4 regions of the Micromonospora sp. NPDC005237 genome follow, and region 2 is predicted to be linked to each of the others. Evidence: riboswitches for the same ligand, from Rfam matches in the RefSeq annotation. Region 2 holds a riboswitch; each other region holds the start of a gene.

Region 1 (5,730 bases), on a different contig from region 2:
CGTCGCCACCGTGGCCCGCATCCGGTCCAGGCGGAACGTACGCCAGTCGTCGCGATCGACGTCCCAGGCCATCAGATACCAGCGACGGCCGGTGGTGACCATCCGGACCGGCTCGACCGTCCGCTCCCGCTCACCGCTGTCGCGGCCGGCGTAGTGGAACCGCACCCGCACCGCGTCACGACAGGCACGGGCGAGTGTCACCAGCAGCTCCGCGTCGATCTCGACCACCGGGCCGATGAGCGTCTCCGTCCAGCCGTGCACCGCTCGCACCTCGGCGCGCAGCCGCGCCGGCATCACCTGGTCGAGTTTCGTGAGTGCCCGCAGGGCCGCCTCGGCTGCCCCGGCGACCGTGCCTCCCGACGCCAGTCGCAGGGAAACCGCCGTAGCGATCGCCTCCTCGTCGTCGAGAAGCAGCGGCGGCAGCCGGGTGCCCGCGCCGAGCCGGTAGCCGCCGCCAACGCCAACCGACGCCTGGACGGGATATCCGAGTGCGCGCAGCCGTTGCACGTCACGGCGCACACAGCGGTCGGTGACACCCAGCTCGGCGGCGAGTTCGGTGGCCGTCCACGACGACCGCCGCTGCAACAGGGCCAGCATCCGCAGCACCCGCTCCGTCGTCGCCTCCACCGTCACCCGCCGATCGTTGCACGAATAGCGGAACGATCCTGTCCGCCAGGCACGAGAGGGTGGCGGCATGACCAGCCAGACCAGGAAAGAGGGAGCTGTCATGGCCCGCGAGGTGCAGATAACGTTCGACGCCGCCGACCCGGCCAGCCTGGCGGCGTTCTGGGCCGAGGCCCTCGACTACGAGTTGCAGGGGCCGCCCGGGGACTTCGACTCGTGGGACGCCGCACTGGACGCGATCGGTGTGCCGCCGGAGCGCCGCAACGACGCGTCCGCGGTGGTCGACCCCAAGGGTGCGGGGCCGCGCCTGTTCTTCCAGCGCGTGCCGGAGGGCAAGCAGGCCAAGAATCGCGTGCACATCGACGTGCGGGCCGCCCCCGGGCTCACGGGTGACGACCGGATGGCGGCCCTGGAGGCGGAGGCCGAACGGCTCGTCGCCCGCGGCGCCACCCGCCTCGCACGGCACGAGCCCGCTCCCCCGCTCGGCGCCGGTCACCTCGTGCTCGCCGACCCCGAGGGCAACGAGTTCTGCCTCGACTGATCGGGCGTTCGCCCAGCTCACTGCCGCGATGGTCGGGCGTCGTGCGAACATGTGTACGTGTCGACCGGCGCCCACATCCTGCACGCCGACCTGGACGCCTTCTACGCGTCCGTCGAGCAGCGCGACGACCCGCGCCTGCGGGGGCGGCCGGTGATCGTCGGCGGTGGTGTGGTGCTCGCCGCCAGCTACGAGGCGAAGGCGCGGGGCGTCCGCAGCGCGATGGGTGGCCAACAGGCGCGCAGGCTGTGCCCGGACGCCATCGTGGTGCCGCCCCGGATGGCGGCGTACACGCAGGCCAGCCGGGCCGTGTTCGAGATCTTCCGGCAGACCACGCCGCTGGTCGAGGGGCTCTCCATCGACGAGGCGTTCCTCGACGTGGGCGGCCTGCGGCGGCTGGTCGGCGCACCGGCCGACATCGCCGAGCGGCTGCGCCGGGAGGTCCGCGACCGGGTCCGCCTGCCGATCACGGTGGGCGTGGCCCGGACGAAGTTCCTGGCCAAGGTGGCCAGCGGGGTGGCGAAACCGGACGGGCTGCTTGTCGTCGCCCCCGACGCCGAGGTGGAGTTCCTGCACCCGCTGCCGGTGGAGCGGCTGTGGGGCGTCGGCCCGGTCACCGCGGCCAAGCTGCGGGAGCGCCGGATCCGTACCGTCGGGGAGGTGGCCCGGCTCGGCGAGGCCGCGCTGGTGTCCCTGCTCGGGGCGGGTGCCGGCCGGCACCTGCACGCCCTGGCCCACATGCGCGACCCCCGGTCGGTGCAGGTCGGCCGCCGCCGGGGCTCGATGGGCGCGCAGCACGCGTTGGGACGTACCCCGCATGCCCCGGCGGAGCTGGACGCCATCCTGGCCGGCCTGGTCGACCGGGTCACCCGACGGATGCGGGCGGCCGGGCGGTCCGGGCGCACGGTGGTGCTGCGGCTGCGCTTCGGCGACTACACCCGGGCCACCCGCTCGCACACCGTCCGCAAGGCGACCGCGGACACCGTGCCGCTGCTCGCCGCCGCGCGGGCGTTGCTGCGAGCCGCGCTACCGGAGATCGACAGGCGGGGCGTCACCCTGGTCGGCGTCTCAGTGGGCAACCTCGACGACAACCCGGTGCAGCCGGAACTGCCGTTCCAGGCCGACCCCGGGGCCGACCTGGACGCCGCGGTGGACGCGGTCCGCGACCGGTTCGGCTCCTCGGCGCTCACCCGGGCGGTCCTGCTGGGCCGGGAGCCGGGCGTCGAGATGCCGCTGTTGCCGGACTGACGGCACGACGCACTGCCCGCCCGGCTGTCGTCAGGACCGCGAGGTCGCGGTGTTGCTCAGATGACGGCCGACATGTCCGATGCGGCCGGGGTCGCGCGGCGGGGCCGCCTCGCGGGGCCGCATCGGCGCTGCCACGCAGATCACAGCAGGTGGGGGGTTTTGCCGGCGGTGCGAGTGGAGAGGTTTCGGGGAATCAGCCTGACAGGGGGGACCACCATGTCCGACGACATGAGCAACCGTGCGAGCCGGCGTGCCGAGCGTCCGCGCGACGTGACCGATCCGCTGCTCTGGCAGCTCGCGCTCGACGTGCTGGCCGCACACGAGTCGGACGAGGAGGGCGCGTGCCGCAACCTGCTCTGCGCCGGCCAACCCTGGCCGTGTGCGGCGCGCAGCACCGCTGAACAGTCGCTCCGGCTGGCCCGTCGGGCGGACGACACACCGCCCACAGCCGCCCCGCAGCGACCCGACGCCGCCACGTCGACCGGCCGGTCCCCGGAGCGGGCTTCGGCTCCGCGGCAGACCCGTACCACCGGGTCGCTGTCGACGGCGACCGCCTCGGCCGCCTGACGCCCACCCGCCTGCACGACATGCCAGCGGGCGCTCGACCGGAATCCGGTCGAGCGCCCGCTGCTGGTGCTCTTACAGGCTGAGCCGCTGGCCCGGGAGAATCAGACCCGGGTCGGCGCCGATCAGCTGCCGGTTGCGCTCGTACAGGGCCTGCCAGCCGCCGGCCTGGCGGTGGCTGTCGGCGATCTCCGACAGGGTGTCCCCCGGCTTGACCACATACGTGTCGCCGCTGGCCGCCGGGGCGGTGCGCTCGTGGTTGCGGGTCGCCGGCTGGTCGCCGCGCGACGACCGCTCCTTCGGGGCGGTGGACCGGTCCTTCCCGGCGGTGGACTTCGACGACTTCGCGGTCGACTTCGTCGAGGACTTCGTGGCGGAGCCGCCCGACGAGCCGCCCTTGCGGCCGCAGGTCGGCCACGCGCCGATGCCCTGCCCGTCGAGCACCTTCTCGGCGATGGCGATCTGCTCGCCGCGGCTCGCCAGGTCGGCACGGGCGGCGTACTTCTTGCCGCCGTAGCCGGCCCAGGTGCCCTGGGAGAACTGCAACCCGCCGTAGTAGCCGTTACCGGTGTTGATCTTCCAGTTGCCGCCGGACTCGCACTTGGCGATCGCGTCCCAGTTGACACCGGCCTGGGCCGGGGCCGCGGGGCCGAAGAGGGCGACGGCGCCGGTGATCGCGCCGACGGCCAGGGTGCCGACGGCGACGCGGCGGGTGGTGACCCGTCGATGACGGGGCGTGTGGACAGACGTCATGTGTGGTTCCTCCACGCCGGCGAGGTGAGCTGTCGGGTTCGGGCCGAGGAGCCCGGCCGCGCGGTGGCGGCTTCACCCCGAGGTGACATGCACCGAGGAACGTGGGTCCCCCGCTCCTGCCCGGGGTTCTGGTATCCGACGACCGGGGGCAGGATTTGGCGTTGCCGGTCGTGGCGTCCACGGTGGTGGACTCGATCGACGGTAGGCACGGTCGGTGACCCTCGCCCAACGCTTGTGAACTTGTTCACCGGCGCACGCGCGGCGCCTCTGCCAGCGGTTGCGGACCACGCGCGGCTGTGCACCGACCATCATGGACCGATTCCGATCAGGCCCGGATGTCACCGCCCGTACGCAGCCAGGCGATGGTGCGACGGAGCAGTTCGAGGTGAGGAACGGGCCGATCGGCGGGTGGTGGGAGCGGCCGTGCTCCCAGGAGGCGCCGATCGTGGCACGCCAGCTCGGCGTGCGGTCCCTGCCCGCTGAAGATCACGGCGTCGACGGGCATCGGCGCTCCTGGGAATTGACGTTCGGGCAGGAAACCATAGATCGACGGCCGCGATGCTCGGAAGCACACCGGGTCGACCCCGGCAACCTTCCCAGGAGGAGAGCATGCCGATCCACCGGAGCCGCATCGGCCGCCGCAGCGCCGCCGCCACCCTCGTGACCGTCCTGGCCAGCGCCGGCCTGACCCTGCTCGCACCGACCGCCGCGCACGCGTCCAGCCCCTGCACCAGCCTGACCTTCTACCGGGTCGGCGGCTATCCGGGCGGCGCGGACATGCACGTGCCGACCGTTGGTTGGCAGACCGGGAACAAACAGTGCTATCTCACCTACGGCCACTCGGGCTCGGCGGTGCTGGTGCTTCAGGAGGCGCTGAACAACTGCTACTCGCGCTCACTGAGCCTCGACGGCAACTACGGCCCGAAGACCCGCGACGCCGTCCGGTACGCCCAACACAAGATCAACGAAGACATCGTGTACGCGAACATCGCCGAGGACGGCGAGTACGGCCCGCAGACCCGGGCGTACATGGGCTTCGCGATCTTCGGGGTCAACGGCGGCCCGGTCATCCCGAACGTCTGCTACTACCCGGGCTGAGCCGCGTGACGGCGCCGGTCGGAGTCCCCCGTGGAATTCCGACCGGCGCCGTCGTGCACCCCCCTGCCCGCTTCGGTCCGCGGATCAGCAGACCCGGACCGCCTCGATCCGCTGGTTCCAGTTCCCCCCGATCGCGGCCGAGTCGTACGCCAGGTTCGCCCGGTAGCCGTAGGCGTGCTGGTAGCCGAGCAGGCCGGTGGCGTTGGCGTTGTCCCAGAAGGTGGAGACGGTGCCGGACGGTCGGTTGTTGATGATCGACTGGGTCCTGTTGCGGAAGTACGAGGGCAGCCCGACGTCGTTGCAGCCGTTGTACGGCCCGTCGAGCAGGAAGATGTCCCCGCTGAAGTTGGTCCCGGCGTACAGGCAGAGCAGACCCGAGGGGCAGGCGTAGTTGGCCTGGGCCGGGCTCGGGGCGACGCCGAGCGCGGCGCCCACGGCAACCACGCCGAGCAGGGCGGACGTGAACCTTCGCAGAGCACTTCGCACGATGGTGACCTCCGGTGTCGTCACGACCGGAACAGGCCGTGAGTCGAATTGCCGACATCGCATTGATTGATGCCGCTGTGCCAACGATGATCTGCGCGGCAGGTCGACGAATTCCTGCCGGAACCTCAATCCGGCCGTCCGTCGGCGGATTGTCCGACTGGCGATGCGGCGAGCGGCGGTTCATGGAGATTCGGGTCCTCGGGCCGGTCGAGGTCTGGGCGGACGGCCGCCTGGTCGACGCCGGAGCAGCCCGCCAGCGCGCCGTCCTGGCCGCGCTGGCGGTCGACGTCGGCCGACCGGTCCATGTGGAGTCGCTGGTGGACCGGGTCTGGGGCGACACGCCACCGCCCAGGGTTCGCCACAACCTGCACGTCTACCTCGCCCGGCTCCGCCGCGTGCTGGCCGACGCGGGCGCACCG
Region 2 (5,730 bases):
TCGCCTTCCGGCTCGACAAGATCAACCGGGTGACGAACCCGTCCTGGTACCCGATCGTCAACGGCTCGTCGGCGGAGCGGTCGATGAAGTCGTCGCTGCGGGTGGGCGGCAAGAACACGCTCAACATCTACCTCGGCGAGCTGAGCGGCGGCCTGCTCGGCTGGGCGACCTTCCCGCAGCAGAACCTCAGCACCATGGACGGCGTGGTCGTGCTGAACGAGTCCCTGCCGGGCGGCACCGCCACCAACTACAACCAGGGCGACACCGGCACCCACGAGATCGGTCACTGGCTGAACCTCTACCACACCTTCCAGGGTGGCTGCGGCGGCTCCGGTGACAGCGTCAGCGACACCCCGGCCGAGGCGTCGCCGGCGTACGAGTGCCCGACCGGGCGGAACACCTGCTCGGCGACCGGCCTGGACCCGATCACCAACTTCATGGACTACACCTACGACTCGTGCATGTACCAGTTCACCCCGGGGCAGGCGAGCCGCATGCTGACCGCGTGGAACGCGTACCGCGCGGCGTAGCTCTCCTCGCGTACACCTGGTGCCGGCTCCGTCACGACGGAGCCGGCACCGGCGTTTTTTTGCACAGCAGGGCCGTGGTCAGGCGGCCGTGCACTGGACGTCACGGCTGCGGCGGGTCGGGCGCGTCTGCGGTACGGCGAGAGGCGCGGCCGGTGCGGGCGGGGCTTGCGGGTCCAGCCAGACCCGCACGGCCGGGCGGCTCGGGGTGACACCCGGAACGCCTGCGGCGTGCTGCTCGCGACGGGTCAACATCGCCACGTCGACGGTGAACTCGAACAGCCGCCAGTCGACCTGCGGCTCGGCCCGGGCGCTCTGCGCCAGTCGGGCCACCTGGACCGGGTCGGTGACCGGCCAGGCGTGGCCCGCCACGTACGCCTCGTCGTCGCTCTCCTCCGGAGGGAACGAGTGCAGCGCGTAGCGGCCGTCCCGTTCGAGGTCGCGGCGCTTCGGCGAGTCGATGATGAAGCAGAAGAGACCCTCGTCGGTGATGACCGGGGAGACCGGATGGACCCGGGGCCCGCCGTCGGCGCGGACCGTGGCCAGGTAGCCGAAGCCCGGCCCGTACTGCTGCAGGAGAACGCGGATCCCGTCGGCGAGGCGGGGCTCGTCGGCGGCGAATTCGGACCAGGAAGCCATGCCGACATTCTATCGAACAAATGTACGAGCAGCGACCTCGACGCGCTGGTCACCGGCACCGAATCCGGCCGGTCCGGCCAACGCGGCTATGGTGGTCCGATGCTGCTCTCCGACCGTGACCTGGTCTCCGAGATCAAGGCCGGCACGCTGGGCCTGGAACCGTTCGAGCCCACCCTGGTCCAACCGTCCAGCATCGACGTACGACTCGACCGGCTGTTCCGGGTGTTCAACAACCATCTCTACACCCACATCGACCCGGCCATGCAGCAGGACGACCTGACATCGGTGGTCGAGGTGCCCGACGGCGAGCCGTTCGTGCTGCACCCGGGGGAGTTCGTGCTCGCCTCGACGCTGGAGGTGATCTCGCTCGGCGACCAGCTCGCCGGCCGGCTGGAGGGAAAGAGCTCACTGGGCCGCCTCGGCCTGCTCACCCACTCCACCGCCGGGTTCATCGACCCGGGCTTCTCCGGTCACGTGACGCTGGAGCTGTCCAACGTGGCGAACCTCCCGATCACCCTCTGGCCGGGCATGAAGATCGGCCAGCTCTGCATCTTCCGGCTCTCCTCGCCGGCCGAGCACCCGTACGGCTCGGTGGTCTACGGCTCGCGCTACCAGGGTCAGCGGGGGCCGACGCCGAGCCGCTCCTGGCAGAACTGGCGTGCCTGGCCGACGCGATAGATAGCGGACGACGAGGGCCCGCCGCGACGAGATCGCGACGGGCCCTGCTGCGTCCCGCGTTGGTCAGCCGGGACGGCCGTAGCTGTGGATCGGCCCGTCGTCGACCTTCTTCATCTTGATCGGCTGACCGGCCTGGGAGGCGTGCACCACCCAGCCGTTGCCGACGTACATGCCGACGTGGTGGATGTCGCTGTAGTAGAAGACCAGGTCGCCGGGGCGCAGATCGCCCCTGCTGACATTCTTGGTCACCCGGCTCTGCGCGGCGGCGTTGTGCGGCAGCGACACACCGGCCTTCGCCCACGCGGCGAGCATCAACCCGGAACAGTCGTACGAGTTCGGACCCTCGGCACCCCACACGTACGGCTTGCCGATCTGGGCACAGGCGAACTTGACCGCCGTGCCCGCGCCGCCGCCGGGGTAGCTGGCCGGGCAGGGCGCCGGACGCAGCGGACCGCCGCCACCGCTGCCGTACACCTTGAGGCGCAGCTTCTGCAGCCGGTCGATCTCGTCGTTGATCTGCTTCTTCTTCGCCGCCAGCTGCGCTTCGGTACGGGTCAGCTGGGCCACCATCTCGTCGAGCGGCGCCTTCTGCCGGGCCAGCTCGTCGCGGAGATCGGCGACCTGACGGACGTCCTCCTGCTGGTTGTGGGCGAACCGGTCGAGCATCTCGAGTTGCCCGACCACCTCGCCGGGCGACCGGCTGCCGAGCATCGTGTTCACTGTCGACAGGTTCTCGCCCATGTACGCGCGCACGGCCAGCGCGCTGACCTTGTTCATCGCGGCGTCGACCTGGCGCTCCAGGGGCGCGATGCGGGCGGCGAGCGCGTCGGCCTGCCTGCGCTTCACGGCCAGGTCCGCGCGGGTGGCGTTGTGCCGTTCGATGACCGGTTCGAGCTTGTTCCAGTCGGCGTCGATCTGGCGCTCGATCTCGGCGACGGACGGATCCGCGTGCGCCGCCGTGGCGCTGCCCGTCAGGACGACGGCTACGCCGACCACTGCGGCGAGGGCGGTGGTGAAGCGGGACCAGCGTGGACGCGGCACTGTCGACGTCGGGTCGGCCGAGGCCGACCGTTCGGACGACGGCCGCGGGGCATGGAGGGCCACCGGGGTTCCGTACTCCTTCTTCCTGACCGCCTACCGGGTTAGCTGACGGGTTCGGGCGGGAAGTTGGCGCCCTACCGCATTGGCTGCGGATTCACCCCGGGGGAACCTGGGTCCCCGGCTCGCTCGCAAGCGACTCGGCGGTGTCGGTCCGTTACCGCCCGGGATGGGCAGACCTGCTACCGGGCCGACAAATGACCAGAGTAGAGACGGCCGTTACCGATCCGCAACCCGTGCGGCCGTGACACTCCGTACCGATTGGAGGAGGTCACCGAGCGTGCGTGAAGCTTTCTTTCGATGCAGTTTGATATATGGAAAGGTATTGACGCGGACTCCCGACCGGCGCGAAGGTGACCACACCGTTACCAGTCAAATCTAGGGGGTTCGATGGAACGTCCAACCCTGTCCGCCGGCCGGCGCGCATCGCTCGCGGTCGCCGTGGTCATCGCCACGGCCGCCGTACCGCTGAGCGCCGGCCCCGCCTCCGCCGCACCGGCCGCCGACCGTCAGCAGCAGTACGCCGCCGCGTCGACCGAGTACGGCGTGCCGACCGCCGTGCTGCTCGGCGTCTCCTACCTGGAGTCCCGCTGGGACAGCAACGCCGGCACCCCGAGCACCAGCGGCGGCTACGGACCGATGCACCTGACCGATGCCCGCCACGTGGCCGCCCTACCCGCGCGCGGCCACCACGACGCCGGCACCGAGGATCCGCGCGGCGACGACTCCCGTGCCGTCCTGGCACCCGCGCCGGCCACGGATCCCGCGCCGCCCACCGCCGCGATGCAGACCGTCGACGCCGCCGCCGCGCTGACCGGCGCCGCCCCCGAGGCGCTGCGCAGCGACGCGACGACCAACATCCGGGGCGGGGCGGCGCTGCTGGCCGCGTACCAACGGGAGGTGGGCGCTCCGGTCGGCGCCGGCACCGACCCCGCCACCTGGTACGGCGCGGTGGCCCGCTACGCCGGCGCGGACAGCGCCGACGCCGCGGCGGCCTTCGCCGACGAGGTCTACACCACCATCGGCGACGGCGAGACCCGCGTGACCGACGACGGCCAGTGGGTCACGTTGCCGGCCCGCGCGGTCCAACCCCAGCGTTCCTGGCTGGACCGGCTGGGCCTACGACGACTCGCCCGCCCGGACGGGCTGGAGTGCCCGCGTACGGTCTCCTGTGAGTGGATTCCGGCACCCTACGAGGCGTTCGGCGACGGCGACTACGGCAACCACGATCTCTCCGACCGGCCCGCCCGGCAGAAGATCGAGTACATCGTCATCCACGACACCGAGGCGAGTTGGGCGACCACCCTGAAACTCGTCCAGGACCCGACCTACGTGAGCTGGCACTACTCGCTGCGCTCGGTGGACGGGCACATCGCCCAGCACGTCAAGACCAAGGACGTCGCCTGGCACGCCGGCAACTGGTACGTCAACGCGAAGTCGATCGGGCTGGAACACGAGGGCTTCGCCGCGCAGGGCACCTGGTACACCGAGGCGATGTACCGGACCTCGGCGAAGCTCGTCCGGCACCTCGCGCTGCGGTACGGCATCCCGCTGGACCGCCAGCACATCATCGGCCACGACAACGTGCCCGGCACCGTCGCGTCGACCGTGCGCGGGATGCACTGGGACCCGGGGCCCTACTGGGACTGGACGCACTACTTCGACCTGCTGCACGCACCGCGACTGGACACCGGCACCCCGGCCACCGGGCTGGTCCGGATCGACCCCGACTACGCGACCAACCAACCGGCGTTCACCGGGTGCGTCACCCCTGGAACACCCTGCGCGCCGCGCGGCTCCTCGTCGGTGGTGCTGCACACCGCGCCGTCCGCGGACGCGCCGCTGGTCAACGACATCGCGCTCCGCCCGGACGGCACCCCGAACACGATGGACGTGTCGGACCACGGGGCGCGGGCCTCCGCCGGTCAGACGTACGCGCTGGCCGGCCGGCAGGGCGACTGGACGGCCATCTGGTACCTCGGGCAACGGGCCTGGTTCCACAACCCGGCGTCCGCGCCGACCGCCACCTGGACCGTCGGCGTGGTGGCCGTTCCGAAGCCGGGCCGGGCCACCATCCCCGTGTACGGGCGGGCCTACCCGGAGCAGGCGGCCTACCCGGCCGGCGTGCCCTACCAGGCGATCTCACCGCTGCAGTACACGCTGGCCGCCGGTCAGCGCTACGCCGTCGGCGCGGTGCTGGCCGGCGAGTACTACCGGGCCAGCACGTTCGACGGCTCCTCGCCCGGCGACTGGACGGTGATCCGGGGCAAGAACCGGTATGCGCAGATCCAGTTCGGCCACCGCATCATGTACGTCGACCTCGCCGACGTGCAGCTCCTGCCGTCCCCGGTGGGCGCTCCCCGCTGACGAACGACATACGACGAGGGCCCCCGGTCATCCGACCGAGGGCCCTCGTGGCGTCCGCTGGATCAGCCGGGTCGGCGGAACCCGGCGATCGGCATGGTGGTGATGCTGGACACCTGCACCGGTTTGCCTGCACGAGGCGCGTGCACCATCTGGTTGTTACCCAGATAGAGCCCGACATGGCTCAGGCCGGAGAAGAAGAAGACCAGGTCACCGGGACGGGCGTCGGCACGCGACACGGCCTTGCCCTCGTTCCACTGGTCACCCGTGTGGTGGGTGAGGGAGATCCCGGCCGACTTGTACGCGTACTGGGTCAGGCCCGAGCAGTCGAACGAGTTCGGGCCGGTGGCGCCCCAGACGTACGGGTCGCCGACCTGCTGGCAGGCGGTCTTGATCGCCTTCTGGGCGGCCACGGCGAGCACAC
Region 3 (5,730 bases), on a different contig from region 2:
TGGTCTTCGGCCGTCTGGACCTGCGCGACCGGCAGGTGCTGCACGTCGGGCGGCTCGGCATCCGCGACGAGGACGCCACCACGCTGGTCGTCGACTGGCGCGCGCCGGCCGCCTCCGCGTTCTACCAGGCCACCCCGGCGCAGCCGCTGGGCGTGGTGCGTCGTCGCACCATCTCCTCGCGCGCCGAGCGGGTCACCCGGATCGAGGACGACCTGCTGGACCCGACCGCCGCCCCGGAGGGGATGACTGTGGTCGGTGACGGCGCGTTGCTGGCCACCCTGTCCCGCGCCACCGGTCGGGGCATGCGCGACATCGTGGCGACGATCCAGCGGGAGCAGGACGAGGCCATCCGGTCGCCCGGTTCCGGGGTGACGATCGTGGCGGGCGGTCCGGGCACCGGCAAGACGGCGGTCGCCCTGCACCGGGCGGCCTTCCTGCTCTACTCCGACCGCAGCCGGTACGCCGGCGGGGGCATCCTGGTGGTCGGGCCGTCCACCGTCTTCGTCGAGTACATCGCCTCGGTGCTGCCCTCGCTCGGTGAGGACACGGCGACCCTGCACTCGCTGGGCAGCCTCTTTCCGGGAATGACCGCCACCCGCACCGACCCGCCGGAGGTGGCGGCGGTGAAGGGCTCACTGCGGATGCGCCGGGTGCTGGAGCGCGCGGCCCGCGACGCGGTGCCGGGCGGCCCGGGTGAGCTGCGGCTGCTCTACCGGGGCACGCTGCTGCGGCTGGACCGGGCCGAGCTGGACCGGATCCGGGACCGCGCGCTGCACCGTGGCGCCCGGCGCAACGAGGCACGCCGGGCCGGCTTCGACGGGGTGTTCGCCGCGCTCTGGGCGCAGGCCCGGGCGGTGGGCATCACCCGGCTGCCCGAGCACCGGGCCTTCGAGGGCGAGATCGCCGAGCGGCCGGAGTTCCGGGAGTTCCTCAAGGCGTGGTGGCCGCGCCTGCACCCCCGACACGTGCTCGGCTGGCTGGCTCGCCCGGATCGGCTGCGTCGGTACGCCGGCGGCATCCTCTCCGGCGCGGAGATCAGGCTGCTCACCGCCGCGTACCAGAATCTGGACACCGCGGGCCTGACCATCGCGGACGTGGCGTTACTGGACGAGTTGGACGCGCTGCTCGGCAAGCCCATGCAGCCGGCGCGGGCCCGCCGTGACCCGTTCCAACTCGCCGGCGGCGTGCGCGAGCTGAGCACCGCCAGCGACCGGCAGCGGGCCGCCCGCGCGGCGGCCCGGGAGCGTCCGGAGGACTACCGGGAGTACGCGCATGTGGTGGTGGACGAGGCGCAGGACGTCTCGCCGATGCAGTGGCGGATGGTCGGACGGCGCGGCCGCCTGGCCTCCTGGACCGTCGTGGGCGACCCGGCGCAGACCGCGTGGATCGGTGATCCCCAGGAGCTGACCCACGCCCGGGACCAGGCGCTGGGCCGTCGCAAGCGGCACGATTTCACGCTCACCACCAACTACCGCAACTCGGCGGAGATCTTCGCGGTGGCGGCGGCGGAGATCCGCCGGCTCTACCCCGACCTGTCGCTGCCGAACGCCGTACGCTCCACCGGTATCGACCCCGTCGAGCTGGTGGTGCCGCCGGCCGGGTTGGAGACCGCGGTCGTGGAGGCGGCCACCGGCCTGCTGGCCGAGGTGGACGGCACGGTCGGGGTGATCACGCCGGTCACCCGCCGCGACGAGGTCGCCGGTTGGCTCGGCTCACTCGGCGCGGCGCGGCTGCAGGTGGTGACCAGCCTGGAGGCGAAGGGCATGGAGTACGACGGGGTGGTGCTGGTCGCCCCGAGCGAGATCCGGGCCGATCCGGGCTCCGGCGTACGAACGCTCTACGTGGCGCTCTCCCGGGCCACCCAGCGGCTCACCACCATCGACCCGACCGGCTGACCTGCGGGTTGCCGTGTCGAAGGGTGGGCCGGTCCGTACACTTGCATACATAGCGATGTGAGCATACATTTGACCGGGTCCCGGGTGGCGACGGAGGGTGGATTTCGTGGGAGCAGGTCATGACCACCACCACGGGTCGGTCACCAACGCCGCCCACCAGCACCGGGGCCGACTCTGGGCCGCGTTCGGGCTGCTCGCGACCCTGATGGTGGTCGAGGGTGTGGCCGCCTTCCACACCGGCTCGCTCGCCCTGCTCTCCGACGCCGGGCACATGTTCACCGACGTGCTGGGCATCGGGATGGCGCTCGCCGCGATCACCGCCACCCGGCGGGCCACCGGCGACCCGCAGCGCACCTTCGGGCTCTACCGCCTCGAGGTGCTCGCCGCCCTGGCCAACGCCGTCCTGCTCTCCGGCGTGGCGGTCTACGTGGTGATCGAGGCGATCGGCCGGTTCGGCGACCCGCACGAGGTGCTGACCGGCCCGATGCTCGCGGTGGCCGTCCTCGGCCTGCTCGCGAACGTGATCGCGTTCGCGCTGCTGCGCGCCGGCGCCCGGGAGAGCATCAACCTCCAGGGCGCCTACCTGGAGGTGCTCGGCGACCTGCTCGGCTCGCTCGGCGTGATCGGCGCGGCGCTGCTCATCGCGGTCACCGAGTGGTGGTGGGCCGACCCGTTGGTCGCGGTCGCCATCGGCGTGTTCATCCTGCCGCGCACCTGGCGGCTGGGGCGCGCGGCCGTCCGCATCCTGGTGCAGGCCGCCCCGGAACACCTCCAGGTCACCGCCGTGCACGACCGACTGGCCGCGGTGCCCGGCGTGGTGGAGGTGCACGACCTGCACGTCTGGACGCTCACCTCGGGCATGGAGGTGGCCTCCGCACACCTGATCATGGCACCCGGCGGGGAGGTCGGCACGGTGCTCACCGCGGCGCGTACCGCCCTGCGGGAGGACTTCCGCATCGAGCACGCCACGCTGCAGATCGAGCCCGGGTCCGCCACGGGCGCCTGCGGTTCGATCGAGTGGTGAGCACCTATCTGACGAAAAGACCGTTTTGCCGTCATCTTTGGTGGCGGCGCAGACACCTTCCGTCACATCGACTGCACACGTCCCACCTGCCCCGGTAGGCTCGTCCCCGGCCACCACCCGGCGGCGCCCTCCCGGCGCCGGTGGCGGCCGCCGCCTAATCACCCGAGAGGGCGAACCGGGGAACCACGTTCCTGGGGTGCATCCGCGTCAGCGGTAGGGATCTTCCGTCCCGAACCCGTCAGCTAACCCGGTCGGCGGCTGACGGAAGGACATGCGTAGTGGCACCAGCACGACCACCCGCCGCCCGACTCGCGGCACTGATCGTCATGATGGTCACCCTCGGCGTCGCCCTACCGGTGGGCGCCGCCACCGCCGCTCCCCCCGGCGGCCTGCGGGCCGCCGCGGCGCCCGACGGCGACGAGGAGGGCGGCACCCCCGCGCTGCGGGCCCAACTGGAGGCCGCCAGCAAGGGCTACCTGGACGCGAAGCGCGCCCTGGACACCTCCGTCCAGCGCCAGCAGCAACTCGCGGCCAAGCTGAAGACCACCGAGGCCGAGATGACCGTGCGCAACGGCAAGGTCGGCGAGATCGCCGGCGTGGCGTACCGCACCGGCCGGCTCAGCACCGTCTCGGCGTTGCTCAACACCAACACCCCCGAGGGCTTCATGGACCGGGCGGCCGCGCTGGACGTGGTGGCCGCCAACGAGGACCGGGTGCTGCGCGACCTGCACGCCACCCGGGACGAGGCCAACCGCACCCGCACCGCCCTGGACGGCGAGATCCGCGAGCAGCGCAAGCAGGTCGAGGTGATGGCCAAGCGCAAGGAACAGGCCGAACGGGCCCTGGCGGTCGCCACCAGCAAGCCGCGCACCACCGCTGCCGACACCAGTTCCAACCGGGGCACCTCCACCGCCAACGCCCAGCCCGCGCCGCGCAACTCCGACGGCTCCTGGCCGTCCGAGTCGTGCAGCGTCAACGACCCCACCCCGGCCAGCGGCTGCATCACCCCCCGCACCCTGCACGCCCTCAACCAGGCGAAGGCCGCCGGCTTCACCCGGTACGTCTCCTGTCACCGCTCGGGCGGCTCCGGCGAACACCCGAAGGGCCGGGCCTGCGACTTCGCCGCCCAGAAGGGCGGCTTCGGCGGGGACGCCACCGGCGGCGACAAGACGTACGGCAACAACCTGGCCGCGTACTTCATCCGCAACTCCGACCGGCTCGCCGTGCTCTACGTGATCTGGTACAGGCAGATCTGGCTGCCCAGCAGCGGGTGGAAGTCGTACAGCGGGGGGAACGGCGACCCCTCCAGCGAACACACCAACCACGTACACCTGTCGGTGTACTGACCCCACCGGTGGCCGGCGCACCGTCGAGCGGGTGCGCCGGCCCCGGGTACGTCAGCGGACGTACCCCGGACGCCGCCGGTGATCGGACGACCCGGCCGGGCCGGGCCGGCAGCATGTCGGGTATGCCGCGAATCCCACCCGCCACCCGCAAGGCGCTGCTCACCCTGCACCTCATCACCTCGCTCGGCTGGCTCGGGGCCGACCTGGTGCTGCTCACCCTCGGCATCGCGGCACAGCGCGGCGCCGACCCGGCCGTGGTCTATCCGGTCGCCGGGCTCGTCGGCACGGTGCTGTTCGCGCCGCTGAGCGTGCTCGTCTGGCTCGTCGGCGTCGCCAGCGCGCTGCTCACCCCCTGGGGCCTGGTGCGCTACCGGTGGGTGCTGGTCAAGCTCGTGATCACCACGGCGATGGTCGGGCTGGTGCTGTTCCTGCTCACCCCGAACCTGCGGCACGCGAGCGCGCTGGGCGCCGCCCTCCCCGCCCGGGATCGCGCCGACCTGGTGATCGCGCCCGCGGTGTCGACCAGCCTCATGATCATCGCGACCGTGCTCTCCACGTACAAGCCCTGGGGCCGCCGAGCCACCCGGCCGACCGGCGCGCGGAGCGTGCCGCGCGAGCGCGCCGCCACAAGGACGTAGCGGCCACCGGGAGGCCACCACGACGCGAGACCGCAGCCGCGGGGTGGGTCAGGCCGGGGGTTGTTCGTCGGGGGTGGTGTCCAGGGCCGCACCGAGGCGGGTGGCCAGGGCGAGGTGGGCGGCGCGGGCCTGTTGGAAGGCGTACCGGAACAGGGGCGTCGGCGCGCGCAGGGTGATGTCGACGTCGATCCGGACCAGGCCGTCCGGCTCGGCGCGCAACCGGGTGTGGTTGCGGACGGTGGTGGCCGGCCACTGGCGGGCCACCGTGACGATCTCGTCAGGTTCGCTGATCAGCACGTCCGCCTGGTAGGTGGTGCGGAAGCGCAACGGCCCCACCGCCAGCCTGTCGTTGATCGTGTAGCTGGCCCGGGCGCCCGGACGGGGCGGCACCCGGCGGACCCGGACGATCAGGGGGTGCAGTTCGCCCTGGCGGGTCAGGTCGCTCAACAACGCCGCCGCCTCGGCGAGTGAGCAGCGGGCCTGGACGGTGTAGCTGAAGCTGTCGCTGCTGAGCACACAGTCTCCCGACGTCGCTGGTCGCACGATTGTCCCGTACGCGGCTCAGGCTGGCAACGCCCGGACGGACACCGTCCGTTGTCCCGGTATTCGCGCAGCATTCCCATTACGGTCGGCTGATGGGAAATCACCGGTTGTGACGAGAGGTGGACACATGTTCGGTGACGACCGGTGAGCGGGCACGTGATGGTCTTCGCGCCCACCCCGCAGCTGACGGTGACCGTGGATCAGCCGAACGACCAGCCCGAACTGCACCTGCACCCCGGCGGCCAGGGCGTCTGGCAGGCCCGCATGGTGCTGTCGCTCGGGGT
Region 4 (5,730 bases), on a different contig from region 2:
TACCGGCCGGTGGCCACGTCGAGGCCCGCGTTGCGGGCCAGGCCCAGACCCACGTTCTTGCTCAGGTGTACGACGCGCACGCCGTCGTGGCCGGCGACGTAGGACCGCAGCATCGCACCGCAGCCGTCCGGGGAGGCGTCGTCGACGGCGATCAGCTCGACCGCGTCCGACTCACCCGCTGGGATGTCCGCCCGGATCGACTCGAGGCACTGGTACAGGTACGCCTCGACGCCGTAGACGGGCACGACGATGCTCAGCAGCGGCGCGTGCGTCGGCTCATTGACCACGTCGCCACCTTTGACGACGCGGGTGGCCAGCCCCGGAACCGCACGTGGCGAAGGAAGGTGGAATCCCTGAACACCCGCGAAGCGGAAGGTTAACAACGGCCGCCCGGTTCACCCGGGAGTGACCCGGTAGGGTGCCTCGGTGCGGTCCTGTCGGGCCGTCGCGGGCGTCGCCGTCGCGCCGTCCGACGCCGCGCGCCGAGGAGGAGACGTACGTGCTGGTGACCCTGCGAAGCGTCGGGACCCCGGCATGACGAGCACCACCGACGCGCCGGCCGCGCCGCCCGCGCCCGCTGTGGCCCGGCTGCCCTCACTGACCGGGTTGCGGTGGATCGCCGCGTTGCTCGTCTTCGGCTTTCACGCCGGGACGATGCGGATCATCGCCGAGCCGGACTACAAGGCGGTGGTCGACGGGCTGTTCACCCTCGGCCTGTCCGGGGTGCAGTTCTTCTTCATCCTCAGCGGCTTCGTGCTGGTCTGGTCGGCCCGCCCGGGCGACTCCCGGGCAGCCTTCTGGCGGCGGCGGGTCGCGAAGATCTATCCGAACCACCTGGTGCTGTGGGCGGCCGCGCTGCTGGTCGCCTGGTGGTTCGCCGACCCCGTCCTGCCGGCGGCCGCCCTGGAGAACGTGCTGCTGTTGCAGGCGTGGGACCCCCGGCCGGGCTGGTTCTACAGCATCAACACGGTGAGCTGGTCGCTGTCCTGCGAGTTCTTCTTCTACCTGTGCCTGCCGCTGGCGCTGCCCCTGCTGCGCCGCGCCCGGCCGTCGGTGCTCTGGACGCTGATCATCGCGCTGCCGCTGCTGATCCTCGCGCTCTGGCCGGCGCAGCACCTGGTGCCCGAGGTCAGCCGCTGGTGGTTCACCCAGGTCTTCCCGCCGGTGCGGTCGCTGGAGTTCTGGCTGGGCGCGGTGGCGGCGGAACTGATGCTGCGCGGCCTCTGGCGCGGGCCGCGGCTGACGGCGGCCACCGCGATCTTCGTGGTCACCTGGGTGACCGCCGCGCAGTGGATCCCCGCTCAGTGGTGGACCACGCTGCTCGCCATCGCGTACCTGCTGGTGATCACCGCTGCCGCCGACGCGGACGTGCGGGGCCGGCGCTCGCCGTGGCGCTCCCGCCCGCTGGTCTGGCTCGGTGAGGTCTCCTTCGCCTTCTACCTGGTGCACGTGCTGGTCATGACGAGCGTGCTGCGGCTCAGCGGCGACTGGGGGACCGGCTTCCGGGGCTGGCGCGGCCCTGCGGTGGTGCTCGGGTTCCTGCTGGTGAATCTGGTGCTCGCCGGGCTGCTGCACCGCTACGTCGAGACCCCGATGATGCGCCGGCTCGCGCCGCGCCGCCCGAAGCGGCCGTCGGCCGTCCCTCCACAGCGCACCGGCGACACCGACGACCGGGCCCCCGGCGCAGGCCGGACCGACGAACGATCGACGTACGCCGACTCGCGCTGACCCATCCGCCCAGGCCGGACGCGGTCGGCGCGGCGTGAGCCGACACGCCCGGCGTCGATGCGCACGGTCGTCGTCGGCGGTAGCGTGGGGACGTGCTTCCGGTCGCGCTCACCTGTCCCCTGTGGTGGGTGGCGCGCTGGGCGACACGGGTGCTGACCAGCCTCGCCGTCATCGCCGCCCTCGCGCTCGGCGCGACCACGGCCCTTCCGGGGTCGCCAACGCCAGCCGCCTCGGCGACGTCCGCAGTCGAGCCGCCCGCGTCGCCCGACCGACCCGCCGCCGTGACCAGCACCGGGCCCGCGACGTCCATCGTCGACGACGACCAGACCGCCGCCCGCGACAGCGCCACCCGCGACAGCGCCGCCGTTGACGAGTCCGCCGCCGTTGACGAGGCCGGCTCGGCGTGGTCCGCCGACCCGCAGCCCGCGCTGCACGGCACTTCGCGCACCCTGGTCGCCACGTCGACCGGTGTGACGCCGGCGCGGGCGGTCTCCGAGCGGTCACCCCGCGCCAACAATCCGGCCGCCCGCGCTCCCCGGGCCCCACCGGAGCACCGAATCACGGCGGGTCACTGACCGCGCACCGGCTCCTGACCCGCACCGGGTCACTGACCTCCGCGCCGGCCACTGGCCACCGCACCGGCTGCTGAGCCGCCCCGCCGCAGCGCCGAGGCCCCGATCGAGCGTCCCGCCACCGCACCTGTCGACACACCAGTCCGTACCAGCCGACCCGCGGGTCACCGACCCTCGTGCGGCTTCCCCGTCGCAACGCGCATTCTCCCGAGGTGCCGACCATGGAGACCGTCGTCTTCTACCAGTTCCTGACCGAGGTGCCCCAGGCCGCCGCCATCTGGTCGGCCCTGTTCCTGCTGGCGCTGACCGTTCTCGCCGTGCTGGTCGCCCGTCCCGAGCCGGACTCGACCGCCTCCGAGCCGATGCCGCCGCCCACCGCCCAGGAGGTGGCCGCCGCCGAACTCGCCGACCTGCGCCGCTACGCCGAAGAGGTGGCCGTGGCCGCGGCCCGCGCGGCGCAGACGGCCCGGCGACGACGCGCTGACTGGCTGATCACTCAGGAAGAGGCGCAGGCCGCCTGGTCCCGGTACGACGAGGCGGACACCGCAGCCCGTCGGTTCGCCACCGCCGGGGCGCTGCCGACCCCACGTACCCCGCACACCCCGGCCGAGTACGCGGCCCGGGAGCGCTACCTGCACCGTGCCGCGATGGCGGCGCACTGGCGCGGCGAGTTGACCATGACTCAGCTCGGTGACGTGTTCGGGCACCGGCGCGGCTGGGATCCCCGCCGGCACCCGGTCGAGCAGGAGGTGCTGCTCACCCGGGCGATCCGTGACGCGAGGCTGGCCGACCACCGGGCCGCCGACGAGCGGGAGCGGTCGGCCTGGCGGGACGCGGAGCTGGCCGCCGAGTCGGCACGCACGCTCGCCGAGGAGGCGTACGCGGCGGCGGTCCGGTTGCGGCCGAACCCGCTGCCGTCGCGCCGTACGACGACCCGGGCGTCGCGTTCGGCAGTCGTGACACGCTGGCGTCCGGCCCGGGTCGGTTGAGCCCGATCTGTTATGTGAGGCCCGTCACGGACGATGGAAATCGGGCGACCGGCACCATCGGCGGCCAATGTTCGCGCGATTGCGGCGGCGTTGCCGGCAGCCTGTCCGGTTGTCGCCCGTCGGCGCCTCCGGAACCGGTTGTCCCATCGAGTCACGTCAGCGGCAATACGCGCAGAAATTGGTGCGCCAAACGATGTTTACGCAGGTGGGCGTGGCTTGGCAGGGTCCGCACTGGCCAGTACTGTCGTGCTGTCCGGTGCGGTAACCGATCGCAGGAGGCGACGCCGTGCCGACCCGCTCAATCGTGATCTACGAACCGGGGACCCACAGTAAGTCCGGGGTGAATCCGCGAGCCACGGCCCGCGGTAGGGCGATCTTCCCGCCCGAATCCGTCAGCTAACCCGGTAGGCGGTGACGGAAGGAGTTCCATCCTCGTGCAGCACCTTTCCACCCCTCGGTTGTTCCCCCGCCTCCACGGCGTCGCGGCGCCCCCGCTCATCCGCCTTGTGACGGTGAGCTGACCCCCCGGGTCGCCGCCTTTCCCGCCCGGCCGCGCCGGGCGTTCCCCTGAGCGGTTCACCATCCGCGGACCACGGTTCGCGCGCTGGCGCCTGCCCGGATACCGGCCGAGCCCGGTGTGCCGCTCACCCCCCGAACCGTGGAGGACCCCGTGAAGCACACCCTGCAGCGTCAGCTCCGTCGCCTCGCGACCGAGCGCCCGTACCAGATCGTCGCGGCCTCCGCCGCGGCCCTCGCGATCGCCACCACGACCGGCGCCCTGCTCGCCGGCACCGACGGCGCCCCGGCCAGCGAGCACACCGCGACCACAGTCGCCGAGATGCGCAGCGACACCATCGCGTCCCGCGACCAGGCGCGCGTCGCGTCCCCCTCGGCCGTGCCGAGCACTGCCGCCCCGGCCACCAGCGCCGCGTCGCCCGCCGCGAAGGCCACGAGCAACCCGGACCTCACCCGTAAGCCGACGCCGCCGAAGCCGCCCGCGACCAAGGTGCTCGACTACGACTACGAGGCGCAGAACACGTACTACAACTGCGGCCCGGCGGCCACCCGCAACGCCCTCAGCGCCACCGGCATCGACCGTACGCAGGAGGAGCTCGGCGCCGAGCTGGGCACCACCGAGATGGGCACCAACTCGGCCGAGGACACCACCCGGGTGCTCAACGCCGAGGTGAAGGGTTCCCCGTACCAGACCCGGATGTTCGCGGGCACGCCCAGCCCGGCGCAGATGGACCGCCTCCAGGCCGACGTCGTCAAGGCCATCACCGACGGCCGGGGCGTGGTGGCCAACGTCGTCGGCGACGCCACCGACACCAATGGCGGCTGGCACTCCTACGGCGGTGGGCACTACATCGCCGTCGTGGGCTACAAGGACAACGGCCGGACCGTGCGGATCGCCGACTCGGCGAACGCGGCCGACCCGGCGTACTGGATCACCACGATCGACCTGGCCAACTGGATCGCCACCCGGGGCTACTCCGCCTGACCCAGGCGCTGACGCCCACGACGCCGCGGGCGCCGTCCCCCACGAGGGGCCGGCGCCCGCGGCGTCTCGCGTCGATGCCGATGACGGCTCTCGTACCGGGCCACGAACCGTGGGAGACTGCGGCCGTGGTGGACGAATCGGTTGGTCACGCCGGTCGCGGGCCGGTCCTGCTGCTGCTGCACGGCATGGGAGCGACGGGCGACGTGTGGCTGCCCTGGGCGCCACTGCTGGAGCAGCACTGGCCAGGGCGGTGGTTGGCGCCGGATCTCGCCGGGCACGGCTGGTCGGCCCCGCTGTCGTCGTACTCCTTCGAGGGTCTGGCCCAGCGGATCGCGCAGGGCCTGGCCTTCGACGACCGCATCGTGGTGCTCGGCCACTCGCTGGGTGGGGTGGTCGGCCTGGCGCTGGCGGCCCGCGACGCCGGGCTGCCGGTGGACGCGGTGGTCGGGTTGGGCATCAAGGCGGTCTGGTCACCCGCCGAGCTGGCCCGGGCCGCGGAGCTCGCCGCCCGCCCGCTCGGTTGGTTCGCCAGCCGCACTGAGGCCGCCCGCCGCTACCTGCGGGTCGCCGGCCTCACCGGCCTGGTCTCCCCGGACCACCCGATGGTGGACGCCGGCCTGCGCCAGGTCGACGGCCGGTGGCGGCTCGCGATGGACACGAGCGCGTTCGCCGTCGGCGAGCCCGACCTGACCGCGCTGCTGGCGGCGACCGACGTGCCGGTGGTGCTGGCGCGCGGCGAGCACGACCCGATGGTCACCGACGCGCAGCTCAAGGAGTACGGCGTGCCGGTCGCCACGCTGCCCGGTCTCGGCCACAACGCGCACCTGGAGGACCCGGCCGCCGTGCTGGCGCTGCTGGACGCCTACCGCTGAGCTGCTAGACCGGTGCTGACGTGGCCAGGTTCTCCGCCGGCGCCAGCTCTCGGCGCGCGGCCGTCAGG

What was found. Region 2 has a riboswitch for cyclic di-AMP ahead of ABZT87_RS06180 (NlpC/P60 family protein). Riboswitches for the same ligand answer to the same signal wherever they lie in the genome.
Region 1: it holds a riboswitch for cyclic di-AMP, as region 2 does, so the genes downstream of both, ABZT87_RS18465 (transglycosylase family protein) here and ABZT87_RS06180 (NlpC/P60 family protein) in region 2, are expected to answer to the same signal.
Region 3: it holds a riboswitch for cyclic di-AMP, as region 2 does, so the genes downstream of both, ABZT87_RS11250 (hypothetical protein) here and ABZT87_RS06180 (NlpC/P60 family protein) in region 2, are expected to answer to the same signal.
Region 4: it holds a riboswitch for cyclic di-AMP, as region 2 does, so the genes downstream of both, ABZT87_RS15395 (C39 family peptidase) here and ABZT87_RS06180 (NlpC/P60 family protein) in region 2, are expected to answer to the same signal.

What each region holds. Positions count from the first base shown of each region.
Region 1 is NZ_JBEXHJ010000006.1:262,833-268,562, reverse strand. Features, by position in the region: gene ABZT87_RS18485 (YafY family protein) at 1-633, opposite strand, end outside; gene ABZT87_RS18480 (VOC family protein) at 728-1,165, shown strand; gene dinB (DNA polymerase IV) at 1,223-2,410, shown strand; gene ABZT87_RS18470 (hypothetical protein) at 2,639-2,977, shown strand; gene ABZT87_RS18465 (transglycosylase family protein) at 3,050-3,727, opposite strand; cyclic di-AMP (ydaO/yuaA leader) riboswitch at 3,727-3,871, opposite strand; gene ABZT87_RS18460 (hypothetical protein) at 4,053-4,232, opposite strand; gene ABZT87_RS18455 (peptidoglycan-binding domain-containing protein) at 4,337-4,825, shown strand; gene ABZT87_RS18450 (peptidase inhibitor family I36 protein) at 4,910-5,311, opposite strand; gene ABZT87_RS18445 (BTAD domain-containing putative transcriptional regulator) at 5,494-5,730, shown strand, end outside.
Region 2 is NZ_JBEXHJ010000002.1:278,374-284,103, reverse strand. Features, by position in the region: gene ABZT87_RS06195 (zinc metalloprotease) at 1-530, shown strand, start outside; gene ABZT87_RS06190 (pyridoxamine 5'-phosphate oxidase family protein) at 609-1,166, opposite strand; gene dcd (dCTP deaminase) at 1,266-1,844, shown strand; gene ABZT87_RS06180 (NlpC/P60 family protein) at 1,908-2,948, opposite strand; cyclic di-AMP (ydaO/yuaA leader) riboswitch at 2,962-3,098, opposite strand; gene ABZT87_RS06175 (N-acetylmuramoyl-L-alanine amidase) at 3,333-5,309, shown strand; gene ABZT87_RS06170 (NlpC/P60 family protein) at 5,372-5,730, opposite strand, start outside.
Region 3 is NZ_JBEXHJ010000003.1:518,439-524,168, forward strand. Features, by position in the region: gene ABZT87_RS11240 (AAA family ATPase) at 1-1,895, shown strand, start outside; gene ABZT87_RS11245 (cation diffusion facilitator family transporter) at 2,002-2,919, shown strand; cyclic di-AMP (ydaO/yuaA leader) riboswitch at 3,061-3,192, shown strand; gene ABZT87_RS11250 (hypothetical protein) at 3,246-4,265, shown strand; gene ABZT87_RS11255 (hypothetical protein) at 4,388-4,903, shown strand; gene ABZT87_RS11260 (SRPBCC family protein) at 4,952-5,419, opposite strand; gene ABZT87_RS11265 (PfkB family carbohydrate kinase) at 5,591-5,730, shown strand, end outside.
Region 4 is NZ_JBEXHJ010000005.1:115,867-121,596, forward strand. Features, by position in the region: gene ABZT87_RS15375 (glycosyltransferase) at 1-287, opposite strand, end outside; gene ABZT87_RS15380 (acyltransferase) at 535-1,728, shown strand; gene ABZT87_RS15385 (hypothetical protein) at 1,821-2,303, shown strand; gene ABZT87_RS15390 (hypothetical protein) at 2,522-3,289, shown strand; cyclic di-AMP (ydaO/yuaA leader) riboswitch at 3,575-3,715, shown strand; gene ABZT87_RS15395 (C39 family peptidase) at 3,948-4,790, shown strand; gene ABZT87_RS15400 (alpha/beta hydrolase) at 4,916-5,662, shown strand; gene ABZT87_RS15405 (CDP-glycerol glycerophosphotransferase family protein) at 5,667-5,730, opposite strand, start outside.